DNA from 2 places in the Rubrobacter aplysinae genome. Region 1 is predicted to be linked to the other one. Evidence: riboswitches for the same ligand, from Rfam matches in the RefSeq annotation. Region 1 holds a riboswitch; the other holds the start of a gene.
What was found. A riboswitch is a leader RNA that binds a small molecule or an ion and turns the genes downstream of it on or off. The one in region 1 is predicted to bind S-adenosylmethionine.

Region 1 (4,367 bases):
ATCCGCCGCACGCTCCCCGAGCTCATAAAGGAGCTAGAGCGCATAGAGCCCGGCGTTACCCCGCGCTTCTACCGATTCCTCGAAGACGCCTGCCACAAGTACCGCCTCGGGCGCTCGGAGTTCGTCGAGCGAGACTTCGACACCGCCGCCGACTTCTTCAGCCTCCGCAACCTCAAGCTCCTGTGGAAGACGCAGGCCACCCGCAACTACTACAAGAGCGTCTCGCGCTACTTCCACACCGAGAAACTGCGGCAGGCGTTCTCGCTGCAGACCATGTACCTCGGCCTCTCCCCCTTCGACGCCCCGGCGGTCTACTCGCTCCTGCCGTATACGGAGATGGCCGAGGACGGGCTGTGGTTCCCGCGCGGCGGCATGTACTCGCTGGTCCGGGCGTTCGAGCGGCTCGCCGGGGAGCTCGGGGTGGAGATCAACCTAGATTCCCCGGTCGAGGAGGTGGTGGTCGAGGGAGACCGGGTGCGCGGGGTCCGCGTCGGCGGCGAGACCCACCGCGCCGACGCGGTGCTCGCAAACGCAGACCTGCCCTACGTGTACCGCTCGCTCTTGCCGAAGGCCGCGGAGGGTGACTTCGCCCCGCCGCGCAAGAAGCGCCGGAGCCTGGAGTACACGGCGTCGGCATTCATGCTGTATCTGGGGATAGAAGGGGAGCTCGATCACCTCAAGCACCACAACTTCTTCCTCTCTAGTGAGTACCGGGAGAACTTCGAGGCCATCTTCGACGAGGGCCGGCTCCCCGAAGACCCGTCCTTCTACGCCGTGGTCCCCTCCCGCACCGAGCCCGGCATGGCCCCAGAGGGCTCGGACGCGCTCTTCGTGCTCGTGCCGGTGCCGCACCTCGGTGAAGCAAAGGGCGGAGGCGTGGACTGGGAGCGCGAAGGCCCCGCTTTCAAGGAGAAGATCTACGACCTCTTGGAGAGCCGCGCCGGAGTGGAGAACATCCGGGGGCGCATCCGGCACGAGACGGTAAAGACCCCGCGCGACTGGCTCTCGGACTACAACCTCGAAGAGGGCGCGGCCTTTGGGCTGGGGCACGGGATCTTCCAGGTCGGCTACTTCCGTCCCCCCATCTCCTCGCCGAGCATAGAGGGCATGTACTTCGTCGGGGCCAGCACCCGGCCCGGCACCGGCGTCCCGCTCGTCGTCATCGGCGCGGAGCTCGCCGCCGAGAGGATACGGCGCGAGGTCGGCGTCTCCCCCACGGGTTCCGGAGCCGGGTCTTGGTAATGCGTGTGGGTCCTTCAGGCGACGGCACACCGGGCGGCGAGCTCCTATCGCTGCCCGAGTGCTACGAGCGGTGCCGTCGGGTAGAGCGGTATCACAGCCGAACCTACTACTTCTCCACCCAGCTCTTCCCGCGCGAGGTGAGGCCCCACGTCCACGCCATCTACGCCTTCATGCGCGAGGCGGACGAGATCGTGGACGACCCCGGAGAGGCCAGCCTGGAAGAGCAACTCGCCGGGCTGGATGGCTTCGAGGCCGAAACGGTCGCAGCGATCTCCGGCGAGTCCGTGGCGAACCCCACGCTGCGGGCCTTCGCGAACACCGTCCGGCTGCACGGCATAGAGCTCGACACCGTAAACGCCTTTCTCGGGAGCATGAAGATGGACACCCGCGTGTTCCGCTACGAGACCTTTATGGATCTAAAAAGCTACACCTACGGCAGCGCCGCCGTAGTCGGGCTGATGATGTGCCGGATCATGGGCGTGACCGACGCCGCCGCCGACCCCCACGCCGAGGCCCTGGGCGAGGCCATGCAGCTCACGAACTTCCTGCGCGACGTGGGCGAGGACTGGGAGCGGGGCCGCGTATATCTGCCGCAGGAAGATCTGAAACACTTCGAGTACACGGAGAAGGATCTCGCGTCCGGCGTGATAGACGAGCGGTTCGCCAAGCTGATGCGGTTCGAGATCTCCCGCGCCAGACGCCTGTACGAGGATGCGGACCGGGGCCTCCACTACATCCCGCGCGGCCGGCGCTACCCCATAGCCGTCGCCCGCCGGCTCTACGCCGCGATACTGGACAGCATAGAGGCGAACGGCTACGACGTTTTCTCCGGCAAGGCCTCGACCTCGGCGGCGAAGAAGCTGGCCGTCGCCACCGGCTGCGCCGCCCGGGACCCGAAAGACCTCGTGGCCCGGAGCCGATCTCGCCGCGCCCCCGGTACCGCGATCCCGGCATAGCCCCGCACCGGAAAACAAATTGCAATCCGCACCCGATAATGTTCTAATATGCTTCGCTTAAAGTTGCCGGGCGATCAACCGGAGGCCGTTGAACCGGCCGACCGCGTCCGGGGCGCTCATCGAGAGCGGTGGAGGGACTGGCCCTGTGAAACCGCGACGGCCGGCGAGTCAGATGCTTAAGAATGATTTGCATCATGACCCGCGCCAGGTGCCAATTCCTGCGGAGCGTGCTCCGAGAGATGGGCGGGAAGCGAGAAGAGTCGCGTCTCCGCCCCTGTCAGGATCACGTAACCGAGCGCCGGGAACCATACGGTTAAGGAGAGGTGCATACTTTTGCAACTTGACCTGAAAGAGATGCTGGATGGCAGGGTCCTCATAGGGGACGGCGCCATGGGCACCGTAATGCAGGAGCGCGGCGTCGGACCCGGCGCGCCGTACGTACGCGCCAACCTCACCCACCCCGAGGCGGTTATCGGGATACACGAGGAGTACCTCCGTGCCGGCTCCAGGATCATCGAGACCAACACCTTCGCCGCGAACCGGATCAAGCTCGCCGATCACGGCCTCGAGGACCGGGTACGCGAGCTGAACGTCGAGGGGGCAAGGCTCGCCAAAAAGGCCGTCGAGAATGCCGGGCTAACCGGTAGAGCAGGCTCCAAAGGCTCAAGAGGTTCAGGGGATTCAGGAGGTTCGGAGCGCGCCATCGTTGCCGGCGCGATAGGCCCGACCGGCCAGCCACTCGTGCCCATAGGCTCTATCGAGTACGAGGAGGCCAGAGAGATCTTCCGGGAGGCGGCGGACGCGCTCATAGAGGGCGGGGCGGACGCGCTGCTGCTGGAGACCTTCACCGACATGGATGAGCTCAGGCTCGCCTACGAGGTCGCGAGCGCCTTCGACGTGCCGGTGCTGGCGTACAAGAGCTTTATCGAGGACGGCGAGAGGCTCGGCAACGGCTTGCCCGTCAAGGTTGCCCGGGAGGTATCTGACTGGGGCGCGGCGCTCGTGGGCACCAACTGCACCGTCGGGCCGCAGCGGATGGTCTCGATAGTCGAGCAGATGGCGTCCCAGATCGGCCCCGTCGCCGCCCTCCCCACTCCGGGCCTGCCGCAGCTCATAGACGGCGTCGTGCGCTACAGCCAGGACGCCGACCACTTCGCGGAGTACGGCGTGAAGCTCGCCGAGAGCGGGGCGCGCCTCATAGGCGGCTGCTGCGGCACCACCCCGGATCACGTCCGCGCGCTGGCCCAGCGCCTGGAGGACTTCGAGCCGCCGCGGGAGATCGAGACCAACGGCTCCGTCGCCGCGGCGGTCGCCGCCGCCGACGAGGCCGAGGTGACCGGCCCCAGGGAGCCGGTCACCGACTTCTGGCAGCGCCTCAAGGAAGGCTGGGCGACGACGGTAGAGGTGGACCTGCCGCGCGGCAACGACATCTCGGAGGTTATAGAGGCGGCCCGCAAGCTCAAGGAGCGCGGCGTCCACGCCATAGACATCTCCGACGGCGCGCGGGCGCGGCTCAGGATGCACCCGGTCACGGTGGGGCGGCTCATCCAGGAGGAGGTCGGCATCGAGGTCGTCTCCCACATCTCCACCCGCGACCGCAACATCATAGGGTTGCAGGCGGATCTCCTCTCGGCGCACGCCCTCGGGGTCCACAACATCCTCGCCGTCACCGGCGACCCGGCTCAGATCGGGGACTTCCCCGAGGCCACCTCGGTCTTCGACACCGACTCCGTCGGGCTCGTGCACGCGATGAGCAAGATGAACCGGGGCGAGGACCTCGCGGGCAACCCGATAGGAGAGCCGCCCGGCTTTCTCATCGGCGCGTCGTTCAACCCCACCGCCGAGGACATGGGCTATGAGTTGGACAAGATCAAACGCAAGATAGACGCCGGGACCCACGCCTTCTGGACCCAGCCCATCTTCGAGATAGAGTCGCTCGAACGCGCCCTGGAGCACTTCGGAGATTTGGAGCTCAAGATCATCCTCGGCCTCATGCCCCTGCGCACCGCGCGGCAGGCGGAGTTCATGGAGCGCGAGGTGCCGGGGATAAACGTACCGGAGCACGTGCGCGAGACGATCTCCGGGCTCCCCAAAGAGGACGTGCCGAAGTACGGCGTCGAGCTGGCGCAGGACATCCTCGCTAGGGCCCGCCCGCTAATAGACGGGGCG
Region 2 (4,367 bases), on a different contig from region 1:
GGGAGAGAGTGGGGGGCGGATGATGATGAAGTCCAGGTGCGGCACCTGTCCCTCCAGCAGGCGTCGGCTGTACGCCAGGGTGAAGCCGTCGTCGGTCGGGCTGAAGCCCATCCAGGAGTAGGCGAGGTGGGCGGCCGCGGGCACGACCGAGAGAAACGCCAGCGTGAGCAGGAGGCCGCGCTTGTTTTGCTTGTGCATCGTGTCAGTCCGTCCGCTCTGCTCTTTTGCTCTGCCTTTTAACTACCTTTCGGGAGGCCCTGGTTTCAACCGGGTTCCCGCCTCTGACCGGAGGCGCGGGCGGCGGGAAAGCGCCGCTATACGGTGCCGGTGTCCGGACTCACCCCTCCGGTCCTCTGGATACACCGGTGTAATACGGGATCACGGGCATCGGGTTGCGCGCCCTGCACACCCTCCACGTGCGGGCCCCGCTCGCGCCGCCGGGAACGCCGAGAATACTCGGGCATATCGGCCCGCGTTTCAAGGCTCCGGGCTACCGTATGAGCCCGTACCTGGATTCGTACGTGAGCCTTGGGCAAGCCTTATGTGAGCCAGCTCGCGGGCTGCTCGCCGAACGGCACCTCCACGACCGAGCGGTCCAGCTTTTCCCGGAGCGCGGAGAGACGCTCCCCGACCCTCTCGCTCACCTCCTCGAACGCGGCCACCTCGGTCTCGCCGCTTTCGCGCTCCTTGAGCTCGACGCCGCCGTTCTCCAGCGAGCGTGGGGTGAGCGTGAGCCGCAAGGGAAGACCTATGAGGTCGGCGTCCTTGAACTTCGGCCCGAGCGACTCCTCCCGGTCATCGTAGAGCACCTCGAAACCGGCTTCGGATAGGGTCTCGTACAGCTCGGCGGCCCGTGTGGCGGTCTGCTCGGAGGCGATGAGGTGGACCTGGTAGGGGGCGATGGAGACGGGCCAGATCAGGCCGTCATCATCCCGGTGCTCCTCGGCGACACAGTTCAGGAGCCGCCCGATCCCGATGCCGTAGGAGCCCATGATCACGGGCTTCGACACGCCCTCCGCGTCCAAAAAGCTCGCCCCGAGGGCCTCGGTGTACTTGGTGCCGAGCTTGAAGATGTTCCCGACCTCCACGCCGCGCTCGGCCCGCACCGGCTCGCCACACGCCGGGCAGCCCGAGCCCGCCTCCGCCACCGCGATGTCGGTCACCACGTCGGCCTCGAAGTCGCGACTGAGGTTCACGTTCGTGTAGTGGTAGCCGGGCTCGTTCGCCCCGGCGACGAGGTTCGGGGAGTCCGCAATCGCGTCGTCCGCCACCACGAGCGCCTTCGCGCCGATGGGGGAACCGTAGCCCGGCTCGGCCCCGGCGGCCCGGATCTCCTCCTCCCGCGCCGGGCGCAGGTCGTCTGCCCCGACGGCGTTTAGGAGCTTGGTGTCGTTGTAGTCCATGTCGCCCCGCACAACCGCGATCACGAACCGCTCGGACTCTCCCTCCCCGGCGTTCTCGAAGCTCGCGACGGCGAAGATGGCCTTTGCGGTCTTCGAGGTCGGTACGCCGAGATACTTCGCGAGCGAGAGGATGGTGTCGGTGCCGGGTGTCTCGACCTTCTCAAGCGGCTTCTCGTCTTCCCTTTCGGCGGCGGGTTTTGCTAGACCTGAGATCTGGCGATTCGCCGTGTAGCCGCAGTTGTCGCAGAGGATTAGCGTGTCCTCGCCTATCGGGGAGAGGTACATGAACTCGTGGGCCTGGGTGCCGCCCATCATGCCGACGTCCGAGTCCACGGCGACGGATGGCAGGCCGCAGCGGTGGAAGACGTTGAAGTACGCGGAGTAGCCGGCCCGGTACCGACGGTCCAGGCCCTCCTCGTCGGCGTCGAGGCTGTAGGCGTCCTTCATCGTGAACTCGCGCGCCCGGATGAGGCCGGAGCGGGGGCGGGGGTCGTCGCGCCACTTGGTCTGGATCTGGTATATAAACGCCGGTAGCTGGCGGTAGGAGGAGATCTCCCGCCGGATGAGGTCCGCAACGACCTCCTCGTGGGTCATGGCGAGCACCATGTCGCGGTCGTTCTTGTCCTTGAACCGGCCTAGCTCCGAGCCGATCTGGTACCACCGGCCGGTCTCCTGCCACAGGTCGGCCGGGTGTACGACGGGCATCTTCATCTCCTGGCCACCGATACGGTCCATCTCCTCCCGCACTATCCCTTCCACCTTGCCGAGCGCCCGGTGGGCGAGCGGGAGGTAGGAGAAGATTCCGCTCGCGAGCTGGCGCATGAAGCCGGCCCGCACGAGTAGCCGGTGCCCCTCGGTCTCCGCCTCGGATGGGTTGCCTCTTAGTGTGTGGCCGAACATCCCGCTCATGCGCATGAAAGTTACCTCCCGGAAAAAGTCTCTCGGATTACCAGCGTATGCTTACTATACAGCCCTGCGGCCCGGGTCTGTACAGGTGCTGTTTATAGGGTCTGTGCAGCGCCCGCGTATCTTGACGGCGGGAGGCCGGTGCTTTAGCATCCCGGCTTAGCGCGGACTCGCATCGAGAGCGGCGGAGGGAACTGGCCCCGAGAAACCGCGGCAACCGGCGGCGGCATATAGCCGCGAGGTGCCAAGTCCAGCAGGGCGTGAGCAGCGCCCTGGAAGATGTGGGAAGAGCCGTAGACGGCCTCTTCTACCGAGCGGGTTGCGCGTAGGATGGCTCCGGCTGAATGACTGAATAACGGAGCCGTTGGCGAAAACCTGTTCACCTTGCGGAAGAGAGGAGGCTGCATTACTACCGAATATGACACCAGACCTGGGGGCCGGGGCTAACGACGCTCCGGCTCGGAGTATCCTGCGGGGGTGCTCTAGCAGTCCAGGTAAGAGCTACCTTTCTATAGGCTCCTTCGAGCCGGAGCTCGGCGGAAACCTCGAAGACGTTACCCTTGCCTACGAGACGTGGGGCGAGCCAAACAAGGCTGGCACGAACGCCGTGCTCGTCACCCACGCCCTCACCGGCGACTCCCACGCCGCCGGCTGCCCCTCCGAGGGGTACAAGCGTGGCGGTTGGTGGGACGCCATGATCGGGCCCGGGCGCACCCTGGATACGGACCGCTACTTCATGGTCTGTGTGAACGTGCTCGGTGGCTGCGGCGGCTCTACCGGTCCCGCCTCCGAGGACCCTGCCACCGGTGAGCCCTACGGGATGCGTTTCCCGGTGGTCACCATCCGGGACATGGTCCGCGCCCAGAAGCTCGTGCTCGAAGCCCTGGGGGTGGAGCGTCTGGCGCTCGTGATCGGGGGCTCCATCGGCGGCCAGCAGGCGCTCGAATGGGCCGTGAGCCACCCGGACTTCGTGGAGCGGGCCGTGCCCGTCGCCGCGACCGGGGCGCTCGGCCCCCAGGGCCTCGCCATGAGCGAGCTCGGGCGGCGCGCCATAATGGCCGACCCGGACTGGCAGGACGGCGACTACTACGGCACCGGGCGCGAGCCCGAAGAAGGGCTCGCCATAGCTCGCATGGCCGGGATGGTCACCTACCAGAGCCCGGAGGGGCAGTGGGAGCGGTTCGGCCGCCGGCCTGCGAGCCGGCCCGCGATACACCCCGAGTTCGGCGGGCGCTTCGAGGTCGAGAGCTACCTGCAGTACCAGGGCCGGGACCTCGTGGGGCGCTTCGACGCAAACTCGTACCTGTACCTCACCCGGGCGATGGACCTGTACGACGTGGCTGCTGGGTACGGACGCGCCGGGGACGCTTACGCCAGGATCTCCGCCGAGACCCTTTTCGTGGGCATCTCGAGTGACTGGCTTTTCTATCCCGGAGAGGTACGGAGGACCGCCCAGGTCGCCCAGGAGGCCGGGGCCGACGCCCATTACAGGGAGATACACTCCGACTCCGGCCACGACGCGTTCCTCAAGGACTGGGACGAGCTAGACGCCGCAATCGGGCCATTCGTACATAAAGACGACGAGAGCTAGAGGAGACAGCATGACCGATACCAACGAAAACAAGACTGCTCACAACTACGGCTTCGAGACCCGCTCGCTGCACGCCGGGCAGGAGCCCGATCCGACGACGACGGCTCGGGCGGTCCCGATCTACCAGTCCACCTCCTACGTGTTTCATGATACCGATCACGCCGCGAGCCTCTTCTCGCTCTCGGAGATGGGCAACATCTACACGCGCCTGATGAACCCGACCACCGACGTGTTCGAGCAGCGCGTGGCGAGCCTCGAAGGCGGCGTCGGGGCTCTAGCGACCGCCAGCGGGCAGTCTGCGGAGACGCTGGCGATCCTGAACATCGCCGGAGCGGGAGACGAGATCGTCTCCAGCGCCGGGCTCTACGGCGGCACCTACAACCTCTTCCACCACACGATGCCCAAGATCGGGATAAACGTAAAGTTCGCCGCCGAGGCCGACGCGGAGGGCTTCGGGGCCCAGATCA

Region 2: it holds a riboswitch for S-adenosylmethionine, as region 1 does, so the genes downstream of both, metX (homoserine O-acetyltransferase MetX) here and ABD53_RS04720 (bifunctional homocysteine S-methyltransferase/methylenetetrahydrofolate reductase) in region 1, are expected to answer to the same signal.

The regions. Positions count from the first base shown of each region.
Region 1 is NZ_LEKH01000003.1:150,712-155,078, forward strand. Features, by position in the region: gene ABD53_RS04710 (phytoene desaturase family protein) at 1-1,242, shown strand, start outside; gene ABD53_RS04715 (phytoene/squalene synthase family protein) at 1,242-2,198, shown strand; SAM riboswitch class I at 2,312-2,444, shown strand; gene ABD53_RS04720 (bifunctional homocysteine S-methyltransferase/methylenetetrahydrofolate reductase) at 2,532-4,367, shown strand, end outside.
Region 2 is NZ_LEKH01000021.1:21,911-26,277, reverse strand. Features, by position in the region: gene ABD53_RS14390 (hypothetical protein) at 1-198, opposite strand, end outside; gene ABD53_RS14385 (proline--tRNA ligase) at 540-2,312, opposite strand; SAM riboswitch class I at 2,479-2,595, shown strand; gene metX (homoserine O-acetyltransferase MetX) at 2,728-3,900, shown strand; gene ABD53_RS14375 (O-acetylhomoserine aminocarboxypropyltransferase/cysteine synthase family protein) at 3,911-4,367, shown strand, end outside.